DNA from 4 places in the Afipia sp. GW821-FHT04G03 genome. Region 1 is predicted to be linked to each of the others. Evidence: predicted binding sites of a transcription regulator. Region 1 holds the regulator's gene; each other region holds the start of a gene.
The links. Region 1 encodes LexA, which represses DNA repair genes until DNA is damaged. Its sites were predicted from a motif close to TGTTCNNNNTGTGTTCNG; they were not measured.
Positions count from the first base shown of each region.

Region 1 (7,362 bases):
TGTCACCCACACGCTGCTGTCCAAGCGCGTGCTGACGGAACTGGTGCGTGGCGGGCATGTCACCGGCTGGGACGATCCGCGCATGCCGACGCTTGCGGGTTTGCAGCGGCGTGGCGTGCCGGCGGAGGCGCTGCGTGAATTCGTGAAGCGGATCGGTGTCGCCAAGGCGAACAGCACCGTGGACATCGGCATGTTCGACTTCGTGGTCCGCGAGACGCTCAACAAGAGCGCGCCGCGCCGCATGGCCGTGCTGCGTCCGCTCAAGGTGGTGATCGAAAATTATCCGGAGGGGCAGGTCGAACATCTCGACGCCGTCAATCATCCGGAGGTGCCGGCATTGGGATCGCGGCAGATTCCGTTCGGGCGTGAAATTTACATCGAGCACGACGACTTCATGGAAACGCCGGTAAAAAAGTTTTTCCGGCTTGCACCGGGCAAAGAGGTGAGGCTGCGCTACGGCTATTTCATCACCTGCCGCGACGTCATCAAGAATGCCGCGGGCGAAGTGATCGAACTGCGCTGCACCTACGACCCAGAAACCCGGGGCGGCAACGCGCCCGACGGCCGCAAGGTGAAGGGGACGATCCACTGGGTCGCCGCGTCGGACGCAGTGCCGGCTGAGGTGAGGCTCTACAATCTTCTGTTCTCGGCGCAGCAGCCCGACGCCGCCAACTTCGCGTCACAGATCAATCCGGACTCGCTCGAGGTCGTGACGGCGATGGTCGAACCGTCGCTGGCCGGCGCGAACGATCCCGGCACGATGCAGTTCGAGCGGCAGGGATACTTCTGCCGCGACCGCGACTCCACGCCCGGCAAGCTGGTGTTCAACCGCACCGTTGGATTGCGCGACACCTGGGCCAAGGTTGCATCCGAAGCGTGAAGATATAGTCGCGCATTCTGCATCCGTTCCGCTGTCCCTTTTGATGCACCGTCAGGTAGCATCCGATCGCGGGGACGCGCGGGCGGGGCGGCGCGATGGCCAGCCGGGACAACGATCAGCGGCGCACACAAGGCCGGGTGACCACCTGGCCGCCGCGGGGTGCTGCGCAGGCCGGCTCAGCCGCCGAAAGCGGCGCGGGTCTCTGGTCGTCGTGGATCGGCCTTCTGAAAAGCTGGTTGCGCGCCGAAGCGGGACCGGGGCGGTTGTTGCCCTGGGTGCCGGTCGCGTTCGGCACAGGCATCGCAGCGTATTTCGCGGTGGACCGCGAGCCAGTTGCGTCCGTTGCCGCCGTGACTGCGGCCGTCCTCTGCATCGCAGCGTTCCTCGCGCGTAGGCACCCGATGTTTCCGGCGGTGGTGATGCTGGCCGCGCTCGCGGCGGGCTTCGCGACGGCCGCGCTCAAGACCGCCCGGGTCGCGCATGGCGTGCTGGCGCGTCCGATATTCGCCGTGACCATGAAGGGCTTTGTCGAAACCCGCGATGAGCGCGAGCGCACCGATCGCTTCGTGCTGCGCGTGGAAGAGATGGAAGCTCCGCGCAGCGAAATCAAACTCGAACGTGTGCGGCTGTCGGTCAAGAAGGGCACTGCGCCTGCGGTCGGCAGTTTTGTTGAGCTGAAGGCGCGGCTACTGCCGCCGCTGTCGCCGCTGCGCCCCGGCAGTTACGATTTTGGCCGCGACATGTATTTCGCCGGGATCGGCGCATCCGGATTCGCGATGGGCGCGATCAAGACCATCGAGGCGCCGCGCAGCGGCGGCACATATCTACGTTATGCCGCGACGATGCAGGGGATGCGCGATGCAATCGACGCGCGGATTCGTAGTGTGCTCAACGGCGATTCACGCGCCATTGCAACGGCGCTGCTCACCGGACGCCGCGACGCGATTTCCACGCCGGTGAATGACGCCATGTTTATCTCCGGGCTTGGCCATGTGCTGTCGATCTCCGGCTATCACATGGCGGTGGTGGCGGGCGTCGTGTTCTTCGCGGTGCGTGCGCTGCTCGCGCTGTTTCCCGGATTAACGGTGACGTTCCCGATCAAGAAATGGTCGGCGGCGGCGGCCTTCGTCGCGGCGTTGTTCTATCTGCTGTTGTCGGGCGCGGAAGTCGCGACCCAACGCTCGTTCTTCATGACGGCGGTGGTGCTGATCGCGGTGATGGTCGACCGCCGCGCCATCACGTTCCGCACCCTCGCGGTTGCGGCCATGATCGTGCTGCTGATCGCGCCGGAGGCGCTGGTGCATCCGAGCTTCCAGATGTCGTTCGCGGCAACGCTGGGACTTGTAGCGCTGGTTCAACTCGGGATGCCGAACCTGTTCGCGTCGCCGGACAATACGCAGGTGGCGCGCGCCGCGTTGTGGGGCGGCCGCGAAATCACGATGCTGGCGCTGGCGTCGCTGGTCGCGGGATTTGCGACGATGCCTTATGCGGCGTTTCACTTTCATCGCGTGACGCCTTACGGCGTGCTGGCCAATCTTGCTGCGATGCCGGTGGTGTCGGTGCTGGTGATGCCGGCCGGATTGCTGGGGCTGCTCGCCATGCCGTTCGGCTTCGACGGCGTGTTCTGGCGGCTGATGGATGTCGGCATCGGCTGGATGATCGCGGTGGCGCAATGGGTCGCCGCATTGCCCGGCGCCATCGGACGGCTTGCGGCGTTCGGGGCCGGGCCATTGGCCGCGATGAGCGCGGGCATCATCGTGCTCGGTCTGTTGCGGACGCCGCTGCGCTGGGTAGGAGCGGGGCTGATCGTGCTCGCAACGGCGTGGGCGCTGACGACACCGCAGCCGGATATTCTCGTGGCTGGCGATGGGCACACTGTCGGGGTACGCGGCAAGGATGGCAGGCTGCGCCTGATGCGCACCGGCAAGGATGCTTTCCTGTCGCGCGAATGGCTGGCCGCCGATGCCGATACCCGCACGGCGGCCGATCCGTCGCTGATAGATGGTGTGTCCTGCGACCATGCGGGATGCGTGGTGCAAGCGGAAGGCGGCGCCACCATCGCTCTCACGCTGAAACCTGGAGCTTTCGCGGACGACTGCGCGCGGGCCGCCGTGATCGTGACGTTGCGGCAGGCGCCCGCTGATTGTGCGGCCATGGTGCTGGATCAGGACACGCTGCGCAGGCGCGGCACGCTCGCCTTGCGCAAGACCGCCGACGGCTATGCCGTCACAGCCATCAGGCCGCGCGACGTCGATCGCCCATGGTCTGCGGCAGTTGCGGAGGATGAGTCACAGACTCCGGCGTCTCGGCCGAATGTCCCGGCGCGCTCTGTCGATGCGACGCCCGCCGAAAGCGACCTCCAGCCGGACGATTAATTCTCGAGGCTCAATACTTCCGGAGCAGGCCGATCAGCTTGCCCTGAATGCGCACGCGGTTGGGCGGCAGGATCCGGACTTCATAGGCCGAGTTGGCAGGCTCAAGCGCAATGGATGCGCCGCGCCGCCGGAAACGCTTCAGGGTGGCTTCTTCCTCGTCGATCAGCGCGACCACGATGTCGCCGGTGTCGGCGCTGTCGTTGCGCTGGATCAGCACGGTGTCGCCGTCGAGAATACCGGCTTCCATCATGGAATCGCCGCGCACTTCGAGGGCGTAGTGTTCGCCAGACCCGAGCATGTCGGGCGGCAGGCTGATGGTGTGGCTGCGGGTTTGGAGCGCCTCGATGGGCGTACCGGCCGCGATCCGTCCCATGACCGGCACGGAGACGGGGAAGTTCGTATCGTCCTCGTGGCCAGCGGAGCTACTGCTGCGGACCTTGCCGAGGTTGCCCTCGATGACGCTGGGGGTGAATCCGCGACGGCCGTTGCCGCCGGCACCCGAATTCCCAAGCTCCGGCAGTTTGATGACTTCAATCGCGCGGGCACGGTTGGCGAGCCTGCGGATGAAGCCGCGTTCTTCCAGAGCCGTGATCAGCCGGTGGATGCCGGACTTGGAGCGCAAGTCCAGCGCGTCCTTCATTTCGTCGAACGAGGGCGGAACACCAGCTTCCTTCAGCCGCTCGTTGATGAAGCGCAGAAGCTCGTATTGTTTGCGTGTCAGCATCTATCTGGTCCCCGATCGCCTTTGCTCCGATGCCGCGCCTCTCTGGATACGGACCGTTGGACGGCCAATCAGGAGTTGCGAGTCACTCGAAACAAATCATGAACGAACACTATCTGTTCCATATGTGTTCCGCAACCCCTTAATTTCACGTCAACGACGGGGAGCTTTAGTTGGGAAGCCGGAGGATCGTGCAGGGCGAGCCGGCAGGGGCCGCTGGTGCGAAGGGTGGGCGGACGATAAGCGCATCCGCCGCCGCCAGATTGCCCACCAGAGAACTGTCCTGAGGGCCTACCGAGGTTGCGACGGGCACGCCCTCAGCGCCTGTCTCAAGCCGGGCCCGCAGATGATCCTGCCGCTTGTCGTTGGCTGGCAGCTCGCGCCCCAGCACGGCCCGCTCCAGGACATGATCGACCTGGGTTCGTCCCGACAGCGCGCGGATGAGCGGCACCAGAAACAGGAAGGCGCAGACATAGGATGACACCGGGTTGCCGGGCAGGCCGAGCACGCGCATCGGCCCGAGCCGTCCGTGCATCATCGGCTTTCCGGGCCGCAGCGCGATTTTCCAGAAAGCCATGTCGACGCCTTCGGCTTTCAGCGCAGTCTGAACAAGATCGTGGTCGCCGACGGAAGCGCCGCCGGTGGTCACAAGAACATCGACGCCAAGATCGCGCGCGCGCCGGATGGCATCGGTTGTCGACTCGAGCGTATCGCGCGCGATGCCGAGATCGATGGGGTCCGCGCCTTCGTTGCGCGCGAGCGCGAACAGCGCGAACACGTTGCTGTGGACGATCTGGCCCGGCGCGGGCTTTGTGCCCGGCACGACCAGTTCATCGCCGGTCGCGAGGATCGCGACCCTTGGGCGGCGATGCACCGGCAGTTGCGGATGGTTCATGCTCGCGGCCAGCGCAAGCGCGCGGTCGGTCAGGAGCGATCCCCGCCGCAGCCCTGTTTCGCCTTCGCGGAAATCGATGCCCGCCGGCCGGATGTTTTTTCCCGCCGCGATGGCCTCGTTGACGATCACGGTGTCGCCGTCGCGCGCGGTGTCTTCCTGAATGATGACGGCGTCGGTCCCGGCCGGGATCACGCCGCCGGTGAAAATGCGCGCGGCTTGTCCCGCGCCGACGGTCGCATTGAACGGGCGGCCGGCGGCGACTTCGCCAATGACTTTCAGGCGTGCGCCCGAAACAGCATCGGCGGCGCGAACCGCATATCCGTCCATCGCCGACATGTCGGCGGGCGGCTGGGTGCGCAATGCTGCGATGTCACGGGACAGCGTGCGATGAAACGCGTCGTTCAGCGCGGCCATTTCTTCGGGAAGCGCGGCTGCGTCCTTGAGGACGGCGGCATAGGCTTCGGCGACCGGCATCAGCGCCATGGGACGCTCCTTACGAGTGGAGTGGATTTGACATTCGCTTCCACCCCGCAGCGAGTACGCAAAGCGAATGTCAAATCCGAAACTCCACTCGAAGTCTATATTTGCTAGTGGTCCTTTGGTTTTAACATTCGCATAAAGGCCTGCTGAAACGGGGTGCGAATGTTAAAACCGGACCACTAGTAGTCGGCGAGATAATGGCCGGACTTGCCGCCCTTTTTCTCGACGAGGCGAACGCCTTCGATATGAATGCCGCGCTCGACGGCCTTCACCATGTCGTAGATCGTGAGACATGCCACCGACACGGCGGTCAGCGCTTCCATCTCCACGCCGGTGGGGCCCTTGACCTTCACCGTCGCGCGCACGCGGCAGCCGGGCAGCTTGGTGTCGGGCGTGATGTCGATGGTGACTTTCGAGAGCGCCAGCGGATGACAAAGCGGAATGAGATCGGAGGTGCGCTTCGCCGCCATGATCCCGGCGACGCGCGCGGTGCCGAGCACGTCGCCCTTGGTGGCGTTGCCCTTCACGATCAGATCGAGCGTCTTGCGGGTCATGACAACATGGCCCTCGGCCACCGCCACGCGCTCGGTGTCGGGCTTTGCCGAAACATCCACCATGCGGGCCTCGCCCTTGGCGTCGATGTGGGTGAGGGCGGAGCCTGCTTTTGTCTTTGACTTTGTCCTGGATTTTTTGGCCACGTCAGCGCGTCCCGGTGGCGCGCTGCGCACCGTCGCGCGCCAGCAGCGTGCGGGTGGCGGCCGCGACGTCGGCCTGCCGCATCAGGCTTTCGCCGACGAGGAAGGTCGACATACCGACCTTCTCGAGGCGCGCAAGATCCTGCGGCGCGAAGATTCCGCTTTCGCCCACGCTGACGCGATCCTTCGGAATCAGCGGCGCGAGTTCTTCGCTGGTGGCGAGCGTCGTCTCGAATGTGCGCAGGTTGCGGTTATTGACGCCGAGCAGGGGTGAACGCAGCGTCAGCGCGCGATCGAGTTCTTCGCGATTGTGAACTTCGAGCAGCACGTCCATGCCATGGGCGAAGGCCGCGTCCTCGATATCCTTCGCCGCTGCATCATCGAGCGCGGCCATGATGATCAGGATGCAGTCTGCGCCGTGCGCGCGGGCCTCGGCCACCTGATAGGTGTCGTACATGAAATCCTTGCGCAGCACCGGCAGCGAGACCGCTGCGCGTGCTGCGACCATGAACGCGAGCGAGCCCTGGAACGACGGCGTGTCGGTCAGCACCGAGAGACACGCTGCGCCGCCGGCCTCATAGGCTTTCGCCAGAACTGGCGGATCGAAATCCGCGCGAATGAGCCCCTTCGACGGCGAGGCCTTCTTGATCTCCGCGATCAGCGCGTAATCGCCGCGCGCATGTTTTTCGCGGATGGCGTTGACGAAACCGCGCGGCGCGGGAGCCGCCTTGGCGCGCGCCTCGATCTCGGCAAGCGGAAGCGCGCGCTTGGCTGCGGCGATTTCCTCGCGCTTGTAGGTTTCGATCTTGTCGAGGATGTCGGACAAGGGCAGTTGCTCCTCAAGCATTGGAGACTGCGACAAGGCGCTTCAGCCTGTCGAGAGCCGCGCCAGTGTCCAGCGCCTTGGTACCGAGCGCAACGCCTTCCTTGAGGTCCTTTGCCTTGCCTGCGACCACGAGTGCTGCGGCGGCGTTCAGGAGCGCGACATTGCGATACGCGCCCGGCTTGCCTTCGAGCACATCGCGCAGCGCTTTGGCGTTGGCTTCGGCGTCGCCGCCTCTGAGTTCCTCAGCCGTGGCGTGCGGCAGCCCGCCGTCCTCGGGCGCAACCTCGAAGGTGCGGATGTTGCCGTTCTCGAGGGCTGCGACAAAGGTCGGGCCGGTGAGGGTGATCTCGTCGAGGCCGTCCGAGCCGTGGACGACCCAGACCGATTCCGCGCCGAGATTTTTCAGCACCTGCGCGAGCGGCTGAACCCATTGCTTCGAGAACACGCCGACCATCTGCCGCTTGACGCCGGCGGGATTGGAGAGCGGTCC
Region 1 covers NZ_JBWKSV010000001.1:652,573-659,934, reverse strand. Annotated here, with positions in the region: gene AC07UB_RS03265 (glutamine--tRNA ligase/YqeY domain fusion protein) at 1-880, shown strand, start outside; gene AC07UB_RS03260 (ComEC/Rec2 family competence protein) at 976-3,255, shown strand; gene lexA (transcriptional repressor LexA) at 3,266-3,979, opposite strand; gene AC07UB_RS03250 (molybdopterin molybdotransferase MoeA) at 4,146-5,354, opposite strand; gene moaC (cyclic pyranopterin monophosphate synthase MoaC) at 5,531-6,049, opposite strand; gene trpC (indole-3-glycerol phosphate synthase TrpC) at 6,051-6,872, opposite strand; gene trpD (anthranilate phosphoribosyltransferase) at 6,886-7,362, opposite strand, start outside.

Region 2 (7,362 bases), on a different contig from region 1:
CCCCAGTTCTGGCCGGTGCGGAAGAAGAAGACTTCGACGCAGGAATAGCCGCCTTCCTGATGGATCGCGAACACGTCCGCCTCCTCCACCGTGCGCGGATTGATGCCCTGCTGCGACTGGATCGCGGACAGCGCCGCGAGGCGATCGCGATAGAGCGCCGCGCGCTCGAATTCGAGATCGTGCGAGGCCTTCTCCATTTCGCCGGCGAGTTCCTGCTTCACCAGCCGCGAGCGGCCGGAAAGAAAGTCATTCGCTTCGCGAACTAGTTCGGTGTAGCCGGTAAAATCGATCTCGCCGGTGCAGGGACCCGAACAGCGCTTGATCTGGTACAGCAAACACGGCCGCGTCCGGCTCTCGAAAAAGGAATCGGTACACGAGCGCACCAGAAACGCACGCTGCAACGCCGTGATGGTACGGCCGACCGCGCCGGCCGACGCGAACGGGCCGAAGTAACGGCCAGGCCGCGATTGCGCGCCGCGGTGCTTGAGAATCTGCGGCGCCCAATGGTCGCCGGTAATGAGAATGTAGGGAAACGACTTGTCGTCACGCAGCTGTACATTGAAGCGCGGACGAAGCTGCTTGATGAGATTGGCTTCCAGCAGCAGCGCCTCGGTCTCGGTCGCCGTGGAAATCATTTCGACATTGACCGTGGCTGCGATCATCCGCGCGATGCGCGCCACCTGACCGGTCGGACGCGCGTAGGACGCGAGCCGCTTTTTGACGCTCTTGGCCTTGCCGACATAGAGAACGTCGTTCGCGGCATTGAGCATCCGGTAGACGCCGGGCGAGGTCGGGGCGAGTTTCACCGCGCGCTCGATCGCCGCCCGGCCGACAGCGAGTGTGCCCTCAGTCGCAAACTCGGCGGAATCGTCCACCGGTTCCGGAAGGCTGGCTTCCACATCGTCCTCGGCCGCGATCGATGCCGGATCCAGATCTTGTCCTGAAACGTCCTGTCCGCGCAGGTTCCGCGCGGAAGTTTCTTGTGCAGGTGCGTCCGGCGCCGGCTGGTCCGGCGGCTGTGTCGGGTCGGAGGTGTCGTGATTCATGTCCAGAACTTAAGGGGTGCGCGCGGTTTCATCCAGCAGGTGCCGGGCCACGGAGATGCCTCAAACATCTCAAGGCGCGGCCATCGGTGGATCAGCCTTGTAACACTTTCTTAAGGACGTAAGTGGGGGCGCCGGCCGGCTTAACGACTGCTTAATGTAAAACTATCGATAAATTTTATGCAGAAAAGGTGGACTCCCGTAACCGTGCGGGGGCCGCCGCATTTGAGGAATTGACGCCCGCCGAAGTTGGCGCGTGTGAGGAGAGTTGAGATGAGGAAGATTGTTCTTGGCGCGATGGTCGCCGCCGCAACATGGGTGACGGCATCCGCGCAGGCCGCGGACATGTATGGTCGCCGTCCTTATTCGCAGCCCTACACAGTCAATCAGCCGCTCGCCAACAGCTGGATGGGCCCCTACATCGGCGGCAATCTCGGCTACGGCTGGGGCGACGTGAACAACAGCGGGACGCGGCCCTCCGGCGTGCTCGGCGGCCTTCAGGCCGGCTACAACTACCAGTCCGGCCAGTTGGTGGTGGGCATCGAGGGCGACCTGCAGCTCAATTCCGCGGACGATACCTTTGCGCCGTGGAAGTTCTCCAATCCCTGGTTCGGCACCCTGCGCGGCCGCCTCGGTTACGCCTTCAACAACGTCCTGCTCTACGGCACCGGCGGCCTTGCGTTCGGCACGCTGAAGGTCGAATCTGGCGGCTTCTCCGAGAGTCAGACATCCGCAGGCTGGACGGTAGGCGTCGGCGCTGAATATGCGATCAACCAGAACTGGTCGGCCAAGATCGAATATCTCTACGTCGACCTGAGCGAAAAGAATTTCCTGATGACCGGCTTGCCGCACGGCTATCAGTTCAGCACGGTTCGGCTGGGCGTCAATTATCGCTTCTGATCGAAGCCGACGCCTTTTCACAATCCATCGATCCCGGGCCTCGCGCCCGGGATTTTGTTTTTTGCACGACACAATCTGCGGCGGATATGTCGCCGCGTTTTGCTCAGGACGAAATCACGAGATCGACCGCCTTCGGTCCTTTGCCCTTCTTGTCAGGTTCGACTTCGAAGGTGATGTGCTGTCCTTCGGTCAGATCCTTCAGTCCCGCGCGCTCGACCGCGGTGATGTGCACGAACACATCGCGCCCGCCGTCATCCGGCTTGATAAAACCGTAACCGCGCTCTGCATTGAAGAACTTGACCGTACCCGTCATGGCCATCGGGAACCCCTCCCCGCATTGCTCCGCCGAAGCGCTAACGCGCATCGGCCTGGCCGGCATTCACTGCCGGAAAGCATTGGCCTTGGGAGCGGACCGGAAAAACCGGAGCAGCGCTCGGGGCCTCGTCATTCCGCCGCGACCATTCGCGGACGCGGGACGTAAAGCCAGCCTCACACCGCTGAGCATAATACGGTTCCCGGCGAATTGACTACGCCGATTTGAGTTTTCCGCCGGCACGCCTCAATTTCGGGCAACGCAGCAGCGGCGCGCTCATACCGCAGTGCGTCAAGCCCTGACGGCTTCGATCCGGAAGCGGGCCGCCCCGCCCTGACCGAGCGGCTTTTCAAGCTCGCGCAGGATGGCCTTCAACTCCGCCGCCAAAGTCCAGGGCGGATTGACGATCAGCAGCCCCGCGGAGACAAGGCCTGCGTCCGGCGTCTGCGGCGCGACGCTGAATTCCACGCGCAGGCATTTGGCTTCACCGCCGCCGGCGTTCGCGACAGCGGCCACATGATCCGCGAGCGTGTCGGTGGCGCGGCGTTCTTTCACCGGATACCAGAGCATGTAGATGCCGGTCGGCCATTTGGCGTGAGCCGCCGCGAAGCCTTCCGCGAGCCGGGGAAATTCATCGCGCTTCTCGAATGGCGGATCGATCAGCACCAGTCCGCGCCGCTCGTTCGGCGGCACGAAAGCGGGAAGCGCCGTCCAGCCGTCGAGATCGACCACGCGGGCCTGTTCATCGCGGCGAAGCGCTGCGATCAGTTGCTTGCGCGCGCCGGGCTCCAATTCGCACGCGACCAGACTGTCCTGCGGCCGCAGCAGCGCACGCGCGACCAGCGGCGATCCCGGATAGGTCGTGAGATCGCGTTGCGGATTGAACGCGCGCACGATGTCGAGATAGGGCGACACCAGCGCCATCACGGATTCGGACAACCGCGCCTGCATCAGCCGCGCGATGCCGGTGCGCCATTCGCCGCCGCGCTCGGCCTCGCTGCTCGTGAGATCGTACAGCCCCGCGCCGGCATGGGTGTCGATCACGCGAAACGCGGCGGGCTTTTCATGGAGATAGGTGAGGATGCGCGCCAGCACGATGTGCTTGATGACATCGGCGAAGTTTCCGGCGTGAAATGCGTGACGGTAATTCATGCCGCGACAGTTACGACATCGCGCAGCAAAAGTAACGTGCGCTTATCCCCCGCGCATCGGCGGCATGACGACCTTGTCGCGGCGGCAGGCGCGGCGGTCGATTTCCTCGCAGGCGCGGAACTGCAGATCCTTGCTCATGCAGATACGCACCTCACTGAGGCGCTTGCTGTCGCAGGTCACGGCGATGGCCGAGCTGGACAGGCCGGGGTTCGCCTTGATGAAGGCATCCTCGATCTCCGCGGGCGCCACGCTCTTCGGGTTGGCCAGTTCAAGATATTCGGCCGGAATCTTCACGGCCGCACGCGCCTTGCGGATGGTTTCGAAATAACCGCGCGCGCCGAGACCCGAACACGTGCCGTGCTTGTCCCATTCGTTGTAAATCAGCCCCGGCGCCGGCATCAGGTCCAGCATCGAGGTCATGATGTTGCGTGCGAGGCGCGGCGCGGGCCGCTGGCAATAATTCGGAAAGCCGCGATCGTATTGCGGCCACAGCCCGTGCACGACGAAGGAAAACGGCCGGCCGGCGCATTGGGTCTGGATGCCGCGGCTGGAGTTGCCGCGCTCGCTCGCAGCCTCACAGAACGATGGAGACCACGACAGTGACAGGACGTAGAAGTCGAATTCGCCGGGTGCGTTCTGGCGGTGGTCCTGCGCCGATGCGGTCCCGGCCATGACGGCGAGGCCGATCAGCACAAACATCAACTGGCGAGACAAGCGGCCAAAAGAAAACCCGGCCCTGTCAAAAAAAGTCAGACCAAAAGAAGCTCTCTCAAACGAAACCATGGCGACGCCCCCGCACTCTCGAACATTTTCCGGACCGGCGACGCCGGAGCAATCAACTTCACACGATGCTTCAAGCCTATTCACGGCCTGAGAACATTTCAAGAACAAAATCGCCTCGTCCACCGTGGCGGGCGAGGCGTTGTCATCTCAGGAAAGGCTGCGTGCGAAGCTCAGGGCTTCGCGGCCTTGCAGGACGGATTGTAGGCCCAGTTGCGGTCGAGGCCGACCACGCACCATTCAACGCCGGAATTGAAACCGGCAAAGCCGCCGTCCTCGATGATCGAGTAGTGCACCTGACGCGCACGGCCGTCGTTCAGCATGGCGCTGGCGGTGCAGAAGCGGCGTGGAATGCTGTCGTTCGCCCAGGCCCGGAAGGCCACCTCATGAACATTGGCATAGCCAGTGATCTCGAGGGCGGAATTCCAGAACTTGCTCTCTTTTTCGGCGAACTGGGAGGAAATGGCGGCGAGCGCCTCACCGCATTCGCCCATCTGGCCGTCGTAGCGCGGGCCGGACAGCCAGATGCCGCGCTCCAGCGCGTTGGCAGCCTCGGCCGCCGGGCTCAAGGCCATGAGGCCAGCCACGGCGGCGAACGCCACGGCAAGAATCGTTTTTCGCAATGTCGGGAAAAGGTCGCGCATGAAAGCGGTCCACCGGAATCCGGGATGATGTTGCGACGGAAGGTGCCGCGAAGCCGTCAGCCGGTCAAGTGCAGCGCGGCAACACTCGGCGGCCAACCCCCGCCAGAACCCGCCGGCGTTCTTTCCATGACAGGCCGGGCGCTTTATGGTGCGTTCGCGATGACAATCAGGATTCTCTTGGAGAACACGATGCGGACCACGGGATTGGCGATTTTGGCTGCGGCGTGCGCGCTGGCTGTGTCCGCTCCGGCCGGGGCAACATGGGTCCCGCCGTTCAAGGGCAACGACACCGGCGGCATCATCGCCTATTCGCTCTACAAAGAAGGCGCGGACATCAAGGCCATGGCCGCCAGCCACTGCGCCGGCTACGGCAAGGGCGTGAAGCTGACTGGCGTGGACGCGCAATACGGCGGGTACATTTCCTTCGCCTGCGTCTGGGTCCATCCGGGCCATCTCGATCGCCCGCTGCGCGTCGGCTACTGACGCCCGTCAGGACTGCGCCGGACGCTCGGACCGGCGCTTAGCTTGCGATCCTCACTTCGCGATCTTCCAGGGATCGTACTTCTCTTTCGAATCCGGAACGTTCTTCATCGCGGCCTTGGCATCGGCCTCTTCCTTGGCCATGCGCTTCTGCCGGTCGACGTCCTTGGGATCCGCGGCGGCGCCCTGCTGTTTGCCCATTTGCGCATGGGCCTGCACCGACAGCAGAACGAGAGCCACGGCAAGCACAACAAACCTCATGGGATATCTCCATTCGAAGGCGAGGACGCCAGGATGGTACGCCATTCCGCGTTCCTTCACACGCCCGGACCATCCGGAATCTGTCAAAAAATATGAGCGGCGAGCCTGACGTCAGGTCGCGCCGAGCCGACGCTCGAACGCCGCGATGTTGATAACGCCGCGCCGGTGGGTGCCGTCGCCGATCTTGCGGTCACCCTCCCAGGCTTCCACGTCGAACAGCACACTCCTGGCATCGACCTCGACCACGCGCGAAACCGTGCGAACCGTCCGGCCAACCGGCGTCGCTGCGAGATGCCGGATGTTCACCTCCATGCCGACGCTGACATAGCCTTCCGGCAGCAGGTCGGCGATGGAGGCGGTGCAGGCCCTTTCCATGTTCAGGATCATGATCGGCGTCGCATAGACCGCCGGCATGGTGGACAGGAAATGCTTCACCGTCATTTCCTGCGTCACGGTGACAACCGTTTCGCCAGGGATGCCGACGGTGACTTTATCAAGCACCTTCATCGCTAGCGTCCTGAATCCGAAGTTCGCTTCATTTTGCGGCACCTTCCGTAGCGAACTTCGGATTCAACAGGACGCCAGAAAGTATGATTCTAGTGTGGTTTTGGTTCGCAAGTCCGCAAATGAAAGTGCCGTAGACACAATGCGGACTTGCGAACCGCCACACTAGGTTATTTCGCAGCCGCCTTGCGCTCGACGAACGTCTTGCCGCCCTTCATCTTGTGGGTCAGCGGCGCCTCGTTGATCTGGACGGTGACGGCTTCTGCATCGACGCCGAGGTTCTTGACCAGGGCCTGCGTGATGTCGAGCATCATGCCCTTCTTCTGTTCGTCGGTGCGTCCAGCGGCCATGTTGATGGTTACCTCGGGCATTGATCGTTTCCTCTTCTTGATGTGACGACGAGAATGTCAGGCGTGAAACTTCAACCCATCGACGATCTTGTCAACCACCTTCCGCTCGGCGCGAAACGCCAGCCCGACCAGATTGAGTTCGGCGCGGATGACCGCCTTCACCGCGGCGCGGTTGGCCTCGTCATGCGTGGTCTTGAACATGTCCTCGGTATAGACGGCGGGCTTCACGTCCCGCGCCAGCGCGCGTTCAAGCGCGCGCGAGAGGGCCGGACGGTCGGCGCCATAGATCAGGATCGGCTGGCCGATCAGCGCATGATAGCGCGTGCCCGAACCGTCTTCGTAAGGCGCACCGATCGATTCCGGAAATGAGGCCGCGACGCCGCTGCTGAGAAACGCAGCAACGTTGAGCTTCTGCCACGCTTCCAGATCCAAGCGGATGATAAGGGCAACCTTGGTGTCGAACTGCATGGCATTAACTCAAGACGTCATTCCGGGGCGCAAGCAAAGCGAGCGAACCCGGAATCCATCGCTACGCCGGGAGCATGGCTTCCGGGTCCACGCCAAAAGGGGCGCGTCCCGGAATGACAGGGTAAGTCATCTCCACGGCACGTTGTGCCGCGCCAAAACCTTGCGCACGGCCTCGACCAGTTCGCTTTCTTTCACGGCGAACTGCGCCTCGGACTGTTTCTGGAGGTAGTCGTCGCGGTCGCCGCTGGCGTCGGCAATTTGTGCGCCGATAATCAGATCCTTGATCTGGACTTCGCCGCGCGCCTTCTCGTCGCCGCCCTGAATGACGACGCACGGCGAATTGCGCCGGTCGGCATATTTGAACTGCACGCCGAGATTGTTCTTCGGATTGCCGAGATAGAGTTCGGCGCGGATTCCCGCGTTGCGCAGCGTGGCGACGAATTTTTGATACTGCGCGATCTCGTTGC
Region 2 covers NZ_JBWKSV010000004.1:398,194-405,555, forward strand. Annotated here, with positions in the region: gene uvrC (excinuclease ABC subunit UvrC) at 1-1,046, opposite strand, end outside; gene AC07UB_RS20025 (outer membrane protein) at 1,317-1,943, shown strand; gene AC07UB_RS20030 (cold-shock protein) at 2,047-2,262, opposite strand; gene AC07UB_RS20035 (23S rRNA (adenine(2030)-N(6))-methyltransferase RlmJ) at 2,548-3,408, opposite strand; gene AC07UB_RS20040 (ribonuclease T2 family protein) at 3,451-4,107, opposite strand; gene AC07UB_RS20045 (hypothetical protein) at 4,362-4,832, opposite strand; gene AC07UB_RS20050 (hypothetical protein) at 5,022-5,315, shown strand; gene AC07UB_RS20055 (hypothetical protein) at 5,367-5,573, opposite strand; gene AC07UB_RS20060 (thioesterase family protein) at 5,685-6,080, opposite strand; gene AC07UB_RS20065 (tautomerase family protein) at 6,248-6,469, opposite strand; gene AC07UB_RS20070 (DUF2000 family protein) at 6,485-6,895, opposite strand; gene hisS (histidine--tRNA ligase) at 7,022-7,362, opposite strand, start outside.
Region 2: AC07UB_RS20040 (ribonuclease T2 family protein) is a predicted target of LexA. The motif match lies at 4,281-4,298, and genes of this name have one in related genera.

Region 3 (7,362 bases), on a different contig from region 1:
GCGCCAGCGCCCATTGGTTGGTCCCGACGAACGCGAGCCAGGCGAACGCCAGATTCGACACCGCCTGAAGAACGCCGCCGGTCCACAGGCAGGCTTCGAGCGACCATACGCGCGCGAGAAAGCCGCCGGCGAAACCGCCGATCAATGTTGCGGCGAGGCCTACGCCCTTGACGATGGCGGCGTAGTCGTTGCGGGTGAAGCCGAGATCGATCACGAACGGCGCGGTCATGGTGCCGGAAAACGAATCGGTGAACTTGTAGAGAATGACGAAAGCGAGAACCGCCCAGACGTCCTTGCGGGTGAGGAATTCCGTGAACGCGCCGACGGCGGCGGTCATGACGCGCGTGATGGCGCTGTCGCCGCTGGTGGCCTGCTCGGCCTTGCGGGATTGCTCTGGTTCGGTGGCAATGAGCGCCGCGATCATGCCGATTACGACCATGCCGGCCATTGCGATATAGCCCCACATCCATGCGTGGGATTTGGTTTGCCCGGTTGCCTCGAACCCGCTGACCAGAAACAGCGCGCCCGCGGTCGAGATCAGCATGCCGACGCGATAGGCCGCGACATACGACGCCATGCCGGCGGCCTGCTCGCTTTCAGGCAGGCTTTCGACGCGGAAGGCATCGACCACGATGTCCTGCGTCGCGGAGGCCGCCGCCACCAGCAGCGCGCCGAGCGCCACATAGAACGGCGACCGCGCGGGATCGGTCAGCGCCAGCAGCAGGATCGCCGCGATCAGCAGCAGTTGCGCGAACACCAGCCAGCCGCGCCGCCGGCCGAGAAGCCGTGTCAGGACCGGCACATGCAGCGCGTCCACCAGCGGCGCCCAGAGGAATTTCAGCGTGTAAGGCGTGCCGACAAGGGCGAACAGGCCGATGGTGCCGAGATCGACGCCGGACTCGCGCATCCAGACCAGCAGTGTCGAGCCGGAGAGCGCGAGCGGCAGCCCCGACGAGAACCCGAGAAACAGCACGATCAGCACGCGCGGTTGCAGATAGACCGCCATCGCCTCGCGCCACGCGGCGCGGGGAGGCGGGGTCGTGCGGGCTGTGTCAGGCGTTGTCATGAGGGGGTGTTAGCAGATTCGGATGACTATGGGCCGCCGTGCCTGCGACATTCACGGAGCGTCACCCCTGGACTTGATCCGGGGGTCTATCTTCAAGACCGATGAAAAGATGGATTGCCGGGTCAAGCCCGGCAATGACAAGCCTTATTCCCCCGCCTGCAATTTGCGCAGCGGGTGGGGCGGAAACAGATCGCTGCCGGTGGGCGCGACGAGACGCGGCGTTTCGGCCGGGTCGCTGGATTTGCTGAAATCCAGTTCCTCGATGCGCCCGGCGCGTTTTTCAATCTTGTCGGCGGAAATCAGGATCTGGCGAACGTCCTCATTCACGTTGCCGAAATCCTTCTGCAGCTTGACGACGCGCTCGCGCAGGCGCGCGAGATCGTCCGACATGTGCATCACTTCAGTGCGGATCAGATCGGCGGCGTCGCGCATCCGCGCGTCCTTCAGGATCTGCTGCATCACCTGGATCGCCAGCATCAGCAGTGACGGCGACACCAGCACGATCCGTGCGCGATAGGCCTTCTGGATCACGTCGTCGAAGCCGTCGTGGATTTCCGCGTAGACCGATTCCGACGGGACGAACATCAGCGCGGTGTCCTGCGTCTCGCCGGGGATCAGATATTTGTCCGCGATGTCGGTGACGTGCTTCATCACGTCCTGCCGCAGCCGCTGCGTGGCGACTTTTTTCTCCTCGTCGCTGCGCGCGTCGCGCAGCGCGGTCACGGCCTCAAGCGGAAACTTCGCGTCGACGCACAGCGGCCGCTGGTCCGGGAGGAATATCACGCAGTCCGGCCGCTTGTTGTTGGAGAGCGTGTGCTGGAATGCGTAGGAGCCCTTCGGCATCCCGTCCTGCACGATGGCTTCCATCCGAGCCTGGCCGAATGCGCCGCGCGACTGCTTGTTGGCGAGCACGTCGCGCAGCGTCGTCACCTGCGAGGTGAGATCGGTGAGGTTTTTGTGCGCGTTGTCGATGATGCCGAGGCGCTCGTGCAGCACGCGCAACGAATCCATCGTGCTGCGCGTGGTCTGCTCCATCGACTGGCCGACCTTGTGGGTCACCGAATCCAGCCGTTCGTTGACGGCGCGCGACATCTCCGCCTGCCGCCCCACCAGCGCCTGTCCCATCTCATGGACGCGGCCGGTGGATTCGCTCTGCATCCGCAGCACTTCGGACAGCCGCTCTTCAAGCTCGTCGGCGCGCACGGCCTGCGCCATGGCGGCCTCGGCCCCTTTGCGGCCGGAGCGCGCGATCACGATGGCGATGGTCAAAAGCAGCAGCAGCGCCAGCACGCCGAAGGCGATGAGGGCGGCGCTCATGCGAACCGGCACATCGCCGACAATGAAAAGGATCTCGTTCATGCCGCCCTTGTAGCGCGATTCGGCGACAAATGCGAACGAATAGGGAACATTTTTGGTTAACAAGTCCCTGATTTTTATGGTTAATCGCCGGTTAACAGCCTATCGCCGCACTCAAGCGCTTGGCGCAACAAGAGGTTTGACCGCGGCGGGCGCTCCCATTACATCGCGCAGCATGGCACTTCGCGACATCATCATCCTGCCGGACACGCAGCTTCGGCTCGTCTCCAAGCCCATTGAGAAAATCACGCCGCAAATCCGCGCGCTCGCTGACGACATGTTCGAGACCATGTACGAGGCGCCGGGCATCGGCCTTGCCGCGATCCAGGTCGCGCAGCCGCTGCGGATGATCACGATGGATCTGTCCAAGAAGGAAGGCGAGACCAACCCGCGCGTCTTCATCAATCCGGAGATTCTGTCGGCGTCGGAAGAACTCTCGGTCTATGAAGAAGGCTGTCTGTCGATCCCGGAATATTACGAGGAGGTCGAGCGGCCCGCGCAGGTGCGCGTGCGGTTCATGGATCTCGACGGCAAGGTTCACGAGGAAAATGCCGACGGGCTTTATGCCACCTGCATCCAGCACGAGATCGACCACCTCAACGGCGTGCTGTTCGTGGATTACCTGTCGAAACTCAAGCGCGACCGCGTGATGAAGAAGTTCACCAAGGCCGCCAAGCTCGCGGCGAAATAAATCCAGTCGCCGAAAGCGATTTGTAAATGCCGCTTCGTTTGATCTTCATGGGCACGCCGGATTTCGCGGTGCCGACGCTGCTCGCGCTCGCGGCCCATGGCCATGAGATCGCGGCGGTGTATACGCGCGAGGCCAAACCGGCGGGGCGCGGCATGAAGTTGCAGCCGACGCCGGTGGAGCAGGCGGCGCGGCAGCTCGGCGTTCCGGTGCTGACGCCGAAATCTTTCAAGACACCGGAAGCCGAAGTGGAGTTTCGTTCGCACAACGCCGACGCCGCCGTGGTCGTCGCTTACGGCATGATCCTGCCGAAAACCATTCTGGAAGCAGCGCCGCTTGGCTGCTTCAATCTTCATGCATCCTTGCTGCCGCGCTGGCGCGGCGCCGCGCCGATCAACCGCGCCATCATGGCGGACGACGCTGAATCCGGCGTCATGGTCATGAAGATGGATGTCGGCCTCGACACCGGCGACGTCGCGATGGCGGAGCGGCTTGCGATCACCGATGCGATGACCGCCAGCGATCTGCACGATGCGCTGTCGCCGCTCGGCGCTGACCTGATGGTGCGCGCGATCGGCGCGCTGGAGCGCGGGCGGCTGCAATTGACCAAGCAGAGCGAGCAGGGCGTCACCTACGCAGCAAAAATCGACAAGGCCGAGGCGCGGATCGACTGGACGAAGCCCGCGCGCGCGGTGCTGCGGCATATTCACGGCCTGTCGCCGTTCCCTGGCGCATGGTTCGAGATTGCGCTCGAGGGCGAGCCCGTGCGGATCAAGGTTCTGCGCTGTGAACTGGCGAAAGGCTCCGGCGCGCCGGGCGATCTGCTCGATGACAAGCTCACCGTTGCCTGCGGCGACGGCGCGATCCGGATTCTGGAGTTGCAGCGCGCCGGCAAGCCGCCGATGAAGGCCGAGGCGTTTCTGAACGGCACGCCGCTCAAGCCGCCGGTACGTGTGAGCTGATGCCCCGCTACAAACTCCTCATCGAATATGACGGATCGCCGTTCTGCGGCTGGCAGTATCAGGACAACGGTCCGTCGGTGCAGGGTGCACTCGAAATCGCCGTGAAGGCGATGACCGGCAGCGACGTGCGCGTCAACGGCGCCGGGCGCACCGACGCCGGCGTGCACGCGCTGGGGCAGGTCGCACATATCGATCTTGCGAAGGACTACAAAGCCGACCGCGTGCGCGACGCGCTGAATGCGCATCTGCGGCCGCATCCCATCGGCGTGCTGTCGGCTGAGATCGTGCCGGAGACATTCGATGCGCGCTTCTCCGCGACCAAGCGACACTACATCTACCGGATCGCCAACCGCCGGGCCAATCTCGCGCTGAACGCCGGTCATGCCTGGCGCGTGGCGCGGCCGCTCGATGCGAGCGCGATGCAGGAGGCGGCGCAGGTATTGATCGGCAAGCACGATTTCACGACGTTCCGCGATACCGAATGTCAGGCGAAGTCGCCGGAGAAGACGCTCGATGCGCTCGACGTGACACGCGACGGCGACAATGTGAATATCACCACCTCTGCACGCTCGTTTCTGCACAGTCAGGTGCGCTCGATGGTCGGCTCGCTGGTGTGGGTCGGGCACGGCAAATGGACGGCGAAGGATATGCGCAGCGCGCTGGACGCGCGGGACCGCGCCGCGTGCGGCCCCGTCGCGCCGCCGGATGGGCTCTATCTGGTAAAGGTTGAATATTAGGGCGGCTGCGCGCTGCGCTCTCGGTGTCATGGCCGGGCTTGTCCCGGCTATCCACGTCCTTCATCATTAGAAGTATGGCTGAAGGTTACGTCTACATACTCGCCAGCGCGCCGAACGGCATACTGTATGTCGGCGTTACGAACGACCTCGTTCGCCGTGTTTATGAGCACCGGTCCGGATTGGTTGCTGGCTTTACAAAACAGTATGGAATTAAGCGGCTCGTTTATTTCGAGCAGTATGAAAATATCCAGACAGCTATTCAGCGCGAGCACAACATGAAGCATTGGTCGAGAAAATGGAAAGTCAGACTCGTTCTCGCTGAAAATCCAGAGTGGAATGATCTATATGATTTTATAACTTGAGAACGTGGATGGCCGGGACAAGCCCGGCCATGACGAACTTAAGCTATCCCCTTCAACGCGTCCCAGAACAGCTCTTCGCCGCCCGCGACATTCTCGTTCCAGTGATCGGCGGCGTTGTCGTCGGCGGCGTCGGTGATGAACTTGAAGGCGCGCCACGGCACGCCATGACGCTGGCAGACATGCGCGATGGCAAACAGCTCCATGTCCACGATGTCGATGTTGTTTTCCACCAGCCAGGGATCGACCGCGGTGACGAAACTGTCGCCGGTGCCGCAAACCACGTTGCCGAAGCCGGATGACAGCCGGTCCATCTCTGGCGAGAACGGCGTTCGTCCGCGCGGCGCCAGCGGCATCGCCGCCATGTCGCGCTGAACAGTGTGCGCGACCTCCACGAGGCCATTGTGGATATGCGCGATCTTGCCGGCGGTGCCGTAGTTGACGATGAGCTTCGGCTGCAGCGCCATCACCGCCAGCGTCGCGATGCTTGCCGCGTTGACCTTGCCGACGCCGGTGTAGATCACCTCGACGCCTTCAGGCGCACGCGCCTTGTTGAGTTCGGTGTCGATCGCCGTGAGAATGACGACATGGCCGCTCATGTTCGGGCTGCTCATGCGAAGTAACGCTCCAGCACGCCGCGATAGATTTTTGTGAGCTTCTCTATGTCGGAGACCGGCGTGCGTTCATCGATCTGGTGCATGGTCTGACCGACAAGGCCGAATTCCAGCACCGGGCAATAATTGGCGATGAAGCGCGCGTCCGACGTGCCGCCGCCGGTATTCAATTCAGGCCTGCGGCCCGTCACGTCTTCGATGGCGGCGACAACGAGATCGGTGAATGGCCCCGGCCTGGTCCGGAACACGTCGGCGTTCGATGGCTCCCACGCGATATGCGCCTTGATGCGGTTGCCGCTCGCCTTGGTCACGCGATCCTTGATCAGCGCGCGCAGGGATTCGCGGGTGTGGCAGTCGTTGTAGCGGATGTTGAAACGCGCGCGCGCCTGCGCGGGGATCACGTTCCACGCCGGATTGCCGACATCCACCGACGTGAATTCGAGATTCGAGGGCTGGAAGTACTCGGTGCCCTTGTCCAGCGGATCACCGCTCAGTGCTGCGATCAGCGCGGCAATGTCCGGCACCGGATTGGATGCGCGGTGCGGATAAGCGACATGGCCCTGCACGCCATCCACAATGATCGTTCCTGATTGCGAGCCGCGCCGCCCCGTTTTGATGGTGTCGCCGATCTCGTTGACGTTGCTCGGTTCGCCCAGCACGCAGTGATCGAATTTTTCGCCGCGCTCCGCCGCCCACTTCAGGAGTTTGACGGTGCCGTTGACCGCGACGTCTTCCTCATCGCCGGTGATCAGAAATGAGATCGAGCCTTTCGGTTGGCCGTCATTCGCTTTGAGATATTCAAGCGTGGCAGCGACCGAACAGGCGATGCCGCCCTTCATGTCGACTGCGCCACGTCCGTAAAGCATGCCGTCCTTGACGTCGCCGGCGAATGCGCCATGGGTCCACGCGGTCTCATCGCCCGGTGGCACAACATCGGTGTGTCCCGCAAAGGTGATGTGGGGCGCGCCGGTGCCGATGCGGGCATAGAGATTGTCGATGTCGGCTGCGCCCGGCTCGGAGAAGGTGACGCGATGCACGTCGAAGCCGGCATCGCCCAGCAGCTTCTCCAGCACGCCGAGCGCGCCGGCATCTGCTGGCGTCACCGACGGGCAACGCAGCAGATCACGGGCGATGGTCAGCGCATCGGTCATCGGTGTGTATCAGTCCCGCAGCAGTTCGTTGATGCTGGTCTTGGCGCGGGTGCGCTCGTCGACGCGCTTGACGATGACGGCGCAGGACAGCGACGGACCGGGCTGGCCGTTCTTGAGCGGCTTGCCGGGCAGCGATCCCGGCACCACCACCGCATATTCCGGAACTTCGCCGATGAACGTCTCGCCGGTTTCGCGGTCGACGATCTTGGTCGATGCGCCGAGAAACACGCCCATCGACAGCACCGCGCCCTTGCGCACGACGACGCCTTCGGCGACTTCCGAACGCGCGCCGACAAAGCAGTCGTCCTCGATGATCACGGGGCCGGCCTGCAACGGCTCCAGTACGCCGCCGATGCCGACGCCGCCGGAGATGTGCACGTTCTTGCCGATCTGGGCGCAGGAGCCGACGGTGGACCATGTGTCGATCAT
Region 3 covers NZ_JBWKSV010000002.1:829,692-837,053, forward strand. Annotated here, with positions in the region: gene AC07UB_RS13220 (AmpG family muropeptide MFS transporter) at 1-1,066, opposite strand, end outside; gene AC07UB_RS13225 (DNA recombination protein RmuC) at 1,211-2,425, opposite strand; gene def (peptide deformylase) at 2,598-3,113, shown strand; gene fmt (methionyl-tRNA formyltransferase) at 3,140-4,072, shown strand; gene truA (tRNA pseudouridine(38-40) synthase TruA) at 4,072-4,809, shown strand; gene AC07UB_RS13245 (GIY-YIG nuclease family protein) at 4,884-5,171, shown strand; gene AC07UB_RS13250 (phosphorylase family protein) at 5,210-5,782, opposite strand; gene dapE (succinyl-diaminopimelate desuccinylase) at 5,779-6,933, opposite strand; gene dapD (2,3,4,5-tetrahydropyridine-2,6-dicarboxylate N-succinyltransferase) at 6,943-7,362, opposite strand, start outside.
Region 3: AC07UB_RS13225 (DNA recombination protein RmuC) is a predicted target of LexA. The motif match lies at 2,457-2,474, and genes of this name have one in related genera.

Region 4 (7,362 bases), 480 kb from region 1:
ACGACTCGCCGTCGGCGAGGAATGCGAGCACCGACGCGTGCTCTTCTTCGACGGGCGTTGCCAATACGACGACATCGCGCGCGCGAAGCGGCGCAAGCGCGAACCCGTCTTTGGTCGCGGTCACGTCGACCACCGGCCGCAACGCCTTGCGAAGCCGTCCGATCTCGACGCGCAGCCGCGCGCGATGCGATTCATCGGCGTGCTTTGCGCGGAATGTTCGCGCGAGCAGCGCGCTCCGCGACACATCTTTCGGCCACGCTTCGGCGAGCGCGCGGGCAAGCGTGAACAACACCGGCCGCCGTGCGAGCGAGATCGTCGTGCCCGCGTAACGCACGGCATAACGGCACGCATCCACCACCAGCGCTTTCGATGCCAGCAATGCTTCGACCTCTTCAAGCAGGAGCGTGCGCTCCTCGCCGTGTGCAATGAGCCGTGCCGCGGGCGTGCTCAGGACACGTGAGGCGCTTTCGACCTCCGCCAGAAGCGACGGGATACGGGCGTCGCGCGCCGCGCGTCCGGCGCGTGCGAGCGAGGCGTACGCGTCCTTGGTCCGAAGTCGCCGCATCGCGATCCCGGCCACGACCAGTTCGTGCGCGGCCCGCCATGCGGGCGGAAAGGGCGCCGGATCGAGCTTGGCGAGCGCGCGCTCCGCCTCGTCGAGGCGTCCGATCAGGAGAAGGCGCCTGACTTCAAGATGCCGCGCATGGGCGGCATTCACCCAGTCGTTGTGTTTCTCGAGGGCCATGCGGGCCGCTTCGAGCGGCTTGGTGGGCCAGCCGAGATCCCGCGAGACCAGCGCAATCTCTGCCTCGGCGACGACGCACCTCGCGCGGGCCACGGCTTCCTTTGGCCCGAAGGCACGCGCGGCCTTTTGCAGGAGGGTTCGTGCCCGGACGAGATCGCCGAGTTGCGCCATCGCGATGCCGCGAAGCGCGAGGGCAGGCGGGTCGTCGCGCAGTGCAACCCTGTTCAATGCGCCGAGAGGATCACCCGACGCGAGCGCGTGGGCCGCTGCCGTGATTAGCGAGTCCATCTGAATCCCGACACACTTGTCACTCCCACTGTCCGGCGGCCCGGCCCTAATCTAACCCACGACCGCCAGCCAGCAAGCCGTATTGGGATCGAACGGCGGGGCGATGACGCCGATGGAGAACAGATCATGACGACAGGCAAGAACGGCAAGAACGAAATGAACACACCACCAATCGTGTCGCCGCAGGAGTGGGAGGCCGCGCGTCAGCAGCTTCTCGTCAAGGAGAAGGCTCAAATGCGCGCGCGTGATGCGCTGGCGGCCGAGCGCCGGCGGATGCCGTGGATGGCGGTGGAAAAGACCTACACGTTCGATGGCCCGAACGGCAAAGTGAGCCTGCTCGATCTGTTTAATGGCCGCCGCCAACTCATCGTCTACCGCGCCTTCTTCGAGCCCGGCGTGCACGGCTGGCCGGAACATGCCTGCATCGGCTGTTCACTGGGGGCCGACCAGGTTTCCAACCCCGTCCATCTGAACGCGCGCGACACGACCCTCGTGTATGCCTCGCGCGCACCGCAGGCCGACATCAAGCGCCTGAAGGCGCGGATGGGCTGGGAGAAAATCCCATGGGTCACCATCACCGACAGTTTCGACGCCGACTTCGGTGTGGACGAGTGGCACGGTCACAACGCCTTCATCCGCGACGGCGAGCGCATTTTCCGCACCTACCTCATCAACAGCCGCGGCGATGAGGCGATGGGCACCGTCTGGAGCTACCTCGACATGACCGCGCTCGGACGTCAGGAGGTGTGGGAGGACTCACCGAAGGGCTATCCGCAGGAGCGGCCATACAAGTGGTGGAACTGGAACGACAGTTACGTCGCCGGCGCGGCGCCTGATCCGAAGTGGGTCGCGGTGTCGGATGCCGGAGAGGAGGCGTTCCGGAAAAAAGACGGGGGTGCGCAGACATGAGCGCCGCCTGTTCAGGCGCACCGGACGGCGGGCCGGTGCCCGGCAACGCAGGCGCGTTCCGCGCGGCCGAGTGGCTGAGTCTCGCGGCAGCGCCGACCTTCGCCATCATGGCGCTGCTGACAGGTGTTCTCGGTGAAGGGATGCCAGCGATGCTGTGCTCGAGCGGACAAGGCGCGTCGCCGCTCGGCGGCATGGCCGCGATGTATGTGCTGATGAGCGCGTTCCATGTGACGCCCTGGCTGAAACTGATCTCGGCCCGGCGGAACGGGGGCCGCGTCAGCGCTTGAGCAACTCATACACAACGGGGTTATCGGCGCACGCGCCGAAGCCGCATTCCAGCAGCGTCGATATCACGTTCAATGCGACAAGCCCGATGACGAGCCAGACTGCGACGCGCGCAAACGCTCCCGCTGAAGCCGCAGGCTCGCTATTGTTTTTGTCGAACTGGCTGTCGAACAGCAGAATGGCTGACAGCATCACGATGGCGGCGATAAATCCCAGCAAGGCCCACGTATAGTAGTGATAGCCGAATATCGCGGAGCCGTAGCCGGAATCCCCCGGCATGATGTGAAGCAGAACCTGTCGGGTCGATACCACCGCGCCGATGACGGCAGCGAACAGCGACAGCGCATAGTGGCTGGGCCGCGGCCCGAAGCGGATGTTCAGGATCGGCCCGATGGCGAGTGCCGCGAACATGACGCGCTGGAGGAGGCACAGCGGGCAGGGCAGTTCATTCAGCAGCAACTGTGCTGCGAATGCCGCCGCAAGGAGGCCCGCCACGGCGTAGAGGCTGAGTGCGTTGAGGCTGATCGCGCGCGCTGGGGTCATGATGTGCCTCAGAACGACAGCTTCAAGGCATCGGTCGCGTGATGCAGAAAGGTGGCCGCGCACGCGATGAGCACGGCGGCGGACAAGGCCAGCGCGAGGGATCGCGAACCGCGCCATGCGACGAGCATCACGATCGCGATCGTCAGAAACAATGCGGTAAATTCCATCCTCACCCCCGGGCAGCCGACCACTTACCCTATGACAGATTCGGTGGTCGGCGAGCGGCGGTTCAGGCAATGACGGCCATTAGCCGGGCGGTGAGCAAGGAGCGCCCACGATTCCGTCGCCAAAACTATCCCTTCACATAGGCCGCCAGCTTTTCGAGCGTTTGCATGCCGAGTTCGACCGCGCCGAATTTCGTAACCGCATTGCGCGCTTCGACCGATGGGAAAATCGAGCGCATCGTCAGGAGCGTCCGGCTTGTGCCCAAAGCCTCAAAAGTGACAGTGACGTCGAAGGCGCGAGGATCGTCGTCGATGTCCGAGTCGTGGCGATAGGCGAGGCGCTCTGCCGGTTTGATCTCACGGTAGGCGATGCGGTTCGGATAGTCCGTGCCGTCCGGTCCGTGCATGGTGAAGCGAAACAGGCCGCCGACGCGAAGGTCCATCGCGTGCACCGTGATGGTGAAGCCGTTCGGGCCGTACCACGTCTTCAAAGCTTCGGTGTCGGTGAAGGCACGGAACAGCGCCGCCGGAGCGGCGTCGAATTCGCGTTCCATCGTGATGGTGGGCTGGTCTTCCGGCGCGCTCGCCTTGACCTTGAGAGTTGTCGTCATGTGTCCGTTTCCTTTGGCTGGATGTCTTTCAGATACAGATCGAGCTTGCCGAAGCTCTCCTCCCAGAACCGCCGATACTGATCGAGCCATTCCGTGACGTCCTTCAGCGCCTTGGGCTCCAGCCGGCAGGGCCGCCACTGGGCGTCGCGGCTGCGCGCGACAAGGCCTGCGCTCTCCAGAACTTTCAGGTGCTGGGAGACGGCCGGGAGGCTCATGGCGAATGGCTTTGCCAGTTCCAGAACCGAGGTTTCGCCGAGCGCAAGACGCGCAAGGATCGCGCGCCGCGTGGGGTCGGCGAGAGCCTTGAAAGTGCCGCTCAGAGCATCGCTGGGCATGGTCATCTCTTATTTAAGTAGATGCTTAAATACAGCCGGGCAGGCCGGCCGTCAAGCCGGAAACGGCCTCTGAGGCACCGACGCGGCCCGCCGCTTTACAGGCCGAAATGTTCATGATTTGTTCCCATATGAAATCGGAGTGCGTATCATGTCCGAACAGCTTGTATTGCCGGGATTTGAAAGTCCGCCGGAGCCGACCGACAATCTGTTCCTGGCGTTCGTCCCGCCTATCACGAGCGTCCCCGCGATCGATGAGCGGATTCAGCAATGTCGCAGGGATCACGGACTGAGCGGCAAGGCGCTTGCGTCGTCATGTCTTCATGTCTCGTTGCACAGTCTCGGCAAGTACAACGGTGTGCCGCCCGGACTTGTGGATACGACGCATGCGGCGGCGGCTGCCGTGTCCATACCGCCGTTCGAGGTGTGTTTCGATCATGCGTTGAGTTTCCATAACAGGAGAGCAAGGAGGCCGTTCGTGTTGCGCGCGTGCGGAGACATGGCCGCGTTGACCGCATTTCACCGGAGCTTGGGTGAGGTCATGACAAAAGCCGGGCTGGGACGCTGGGTGACGCGGCATTTCACGCCGCACATGACCTTGCTTTACGATCAGCGCATTGTTGAAGAGCGCGCGATCGAAACATTGGGGTGGACCGTGACGGAGTTCGTGCTCGTGCACAGCCTTGTGGGGCAGGGCAGGCACATACACCTCGCGCGCTGGCCGTTGCGTGGCTAAAGTTCGGTTCGTGAATTTACCTGAGGATACGCCTTGCCCATCACAATCTACGGCATCAAGAACTGCGACACGATGAAGAAGGCCCGCGCGTGGCTGGACAAGCATCGCATCGACTACAGCTTTCACGATTACAAGACGGCGGGCATCGACAAGGAGCGTCTTGAGAAGTGGAGCGCGAAGGTCGGTTGGGAGACGCTGCTGAACAAGGCCGGCACCACGTTCCGGAAACTTCCCGACGCCGAGAAAGAAAATCTCACCGAGAGGAAGGCGATGGCGCTGATGCTGGCCCAGCCGTCGATGATCAAGCGTCCCGTTCTCGAGACCGGCGGCAAGCTGCTGGTCGGCTTCAAGCCGGACATTTACGAGACGTCGATCAAGCGGTGAGTTGATGCGTCGGAGCGGGTTTGAACTCCGCGGAGGGGTTCCGCATCACGAGAGCGTGGAAGGAGGTCTGCGGAGTATGGATTTTGCTTGAGGGGTGCGGCATTCTGGCGCACGTTCCGCGGACGCACGTTTTTACCGCCGCCCCTCGCAGGATACCTCCAATGACCGTGACCACCGCCTCGTCAGCACCGGCCTCAACGCGATCGCCCTGGTACAGCATACTCTATATTCAGGTGCTGATCGCCATCGCGCTCGGCGTCCTGATCGGTCATTTCTATCCGAACACCGGCAAGGCGCTGAAGCCGCTCGGGGACGGCTTCATCTCGCTGATCAAGATGATGATTGCACCGGTCATCTTCTGCACGGTCGTGCACGGCATTTCCTCGATGGGCGATCTCAAGCGTGTTGGCCGCGTGGGACTCAAGGCGCTGCTGTATTTCGAAGTCGTGTCGACCATCGCGCTGCTGGTCGGTCTGCTCGTCGGTGAGATCATCCAGCCCGGCAGCGGCTTCAACATCGATCCTGCGACGCTCGATCCGAAAGCGGTCGCGACCTACGTCCACAAGGCGAGTGAAGACGGCATCGTCGCGCACCTGATGGCGATCATTCCGGAAAGCTTCATCGGCGCGCTCGCCAAGGGCGATCTGTTGCAGGTGCTGCTGGTGTCGATCCTGTCCGGTTTCGCGATTGCCTTTCTGGGACCGGCCGGCGAGCCCATCGCACACGCCATCGATATGGCTGCGAAGGTTTTCTTCGGCGTGATCCGTATCATCGTGCGCGCCGCGCCGATCGGTGCTTTCGGTGCGATGGCTTTTACGGTGGGCGCTTACGGTCTCGGCGCGTTGTGGAATCTGGCAGCGCTGATCGGCACGTTCTACTTCACCAGCGTTCTTTTCGTCCTGCTGGTGCTGGGCGGCATCGCGCGGTTCTCGGGATTCTCCATCCTGCGATTCATCGCCTATATCAAGGATGAGCTTTTGATCGTGCTCGGCACCAGTTCATCCGAAACGGTGCTGCCCAACATGATCAAGAAGATGGAGCGGCTCGGCGCGTCGCGCGGTGTCGTCGGCCTCGTGATCCCGACCGGCTACAGCTTCAATCTCGACGGCACCAACATCTACATGACGCTGGCGACGCTGTTCCTTGCACAGGCCACCAATACGCATCTCACGATCTGGCAGGAGCTTGGCATTCTCGGTGTCGCGATCGTCACGTCGAAAGGCGCATCGGGCGTCACCGGCGCAGGCTTCATCACGCTGGCGGCGACGCTTGCGATCGTGCCGGATATTCCGATCGCGTCGCTGGCGATCCTGGTCGGCATCGACAAGTTCATGAGCGAGTGCCGCGCCCTGACCAACCTGATCGGAAACGGCGTCGCCACCGTCGTCATTAGCCGATGGGAAGGTGAACTCGACAAGGACAAGCTGCACGAGGCGATGGCGCATCCCATCGAGATCGGCGAGGAGATGGAGCATACCCGCGCGGCGGCCTGAACCGCTTCGCGGGCTCACGCTGCCCTAGACGAACTCGATCGCATCGCCGGGCGCGATGCGGCCGGGGGGCTTGTGGAACAGATCCTGATTGATGACGGCGCGAAGTTTGTAGCTCGGCTCCACGTCGTTCGCGCGCATCAGGTTGCGGATTTCAAAGCCGCCGTCATCGCTGATCGTCTTCAGTGAAGCGATGATCCAGTCGACGCCTGCTCCGTTCGAGAAGGGCATCAGGAGGCGCTCGTAATCCACCTTGCGGCCGTACAGGTCGTTGACCTGCGAGATGCTGAAGACGGGAAGTCGCTGCCGGACACATTCCTGGTAGATAGGCATGACCGCGGGAGCGAGTTTGGCGCCGAGATATTCATCGAGATAACGGCCTTTGCCGGTCGTCCCGTAAGCATTCGACATGCGCGTGCCGTCGCTGTCGATCACAAAGCGGAGTGCATCGCCGGCGCCCTTGACGACGATGTAGACGAGATCGTCGCGTTCGTCGGCAAGACGGTCGGGTTGATAGGCGTCGAACGTCGGCAGACGTTCGTGCCTGGCATAAAGCCGCAGCCAGTAATTCAGGAGCTCGCGCTGCTTGATAGATTTTACGATCGCCGGGGCTGCGCTTAAAAAATCCATCGCTGAAATCCCAAAATGAAATAGCTAAAAATTCATTGCCAGCAATCTTCCGTCTTGGGTTGAAATTTTCAGTGAAAGCCGAATCAAGCCCGGAAACAGGCTTAACGGATCGTTTCCGGAGCGGCGCAAAGCGGCTGGCGCGAGCTTGGGCAGTGGCGTCTATTATACTTTTTGCAGATTACGCACGTTCCGCTGGGCAGCATTGCACCTTGCGCAACGCTTACAATTCGCTGCATATTCTCGCC
Region 4 covers NZ_JBWKSV010000001.1:174,925-182,286, forward strand. Annotated here, with positions in the region: gene AC07UB_RS00885 (helix-turn-helix domain-containing protein) at 1-1,033, opposite strand, end outside; gene AC07UB_RS00890 (DUF899 domain-containing protein) at 1,160-1,942, shown strand; gene AC07UB_RS00895 (hypothetical protein) at 1,939-2,229, shown strand; gene AC07UB_RS00900 (disulfide bond formation protein B) at 2,219-2,770, opposite strand; gene AC07UB_RS00905 (DUF5993 family protein) at 2,779-2,937, opposite strand; gene AC07UB_RS00910 (SRPBCC family protein) at 3,063-3,545, opposite strand; gene AC07UB_RS00915 (ArsR/SmtB family transcription factor) at 3,542-3,880, opposite strand; gene AC07UB_RS00920 (2'-5' RNA ligase family protein) at 4,029-4,613, shown strand; gene AC07UB_RS00925 (ArsC family reductase) at 4,647-4,997, shown strand; gene AC07UB_RS00930 (dicarboxylate/amino acid:cation symporter) at 5,159-6,490, shown strand; gene AC07UB_RS00935 (PAS domain-containing protein) at 6,515-7,117, opposite strand.
Region 4: AC07UB_RS00920 (2'-5' RNA ligase family protein) is a predicted target of LexA. The motif match lies at 3,989-4,006, and genes of this name have one in related genera.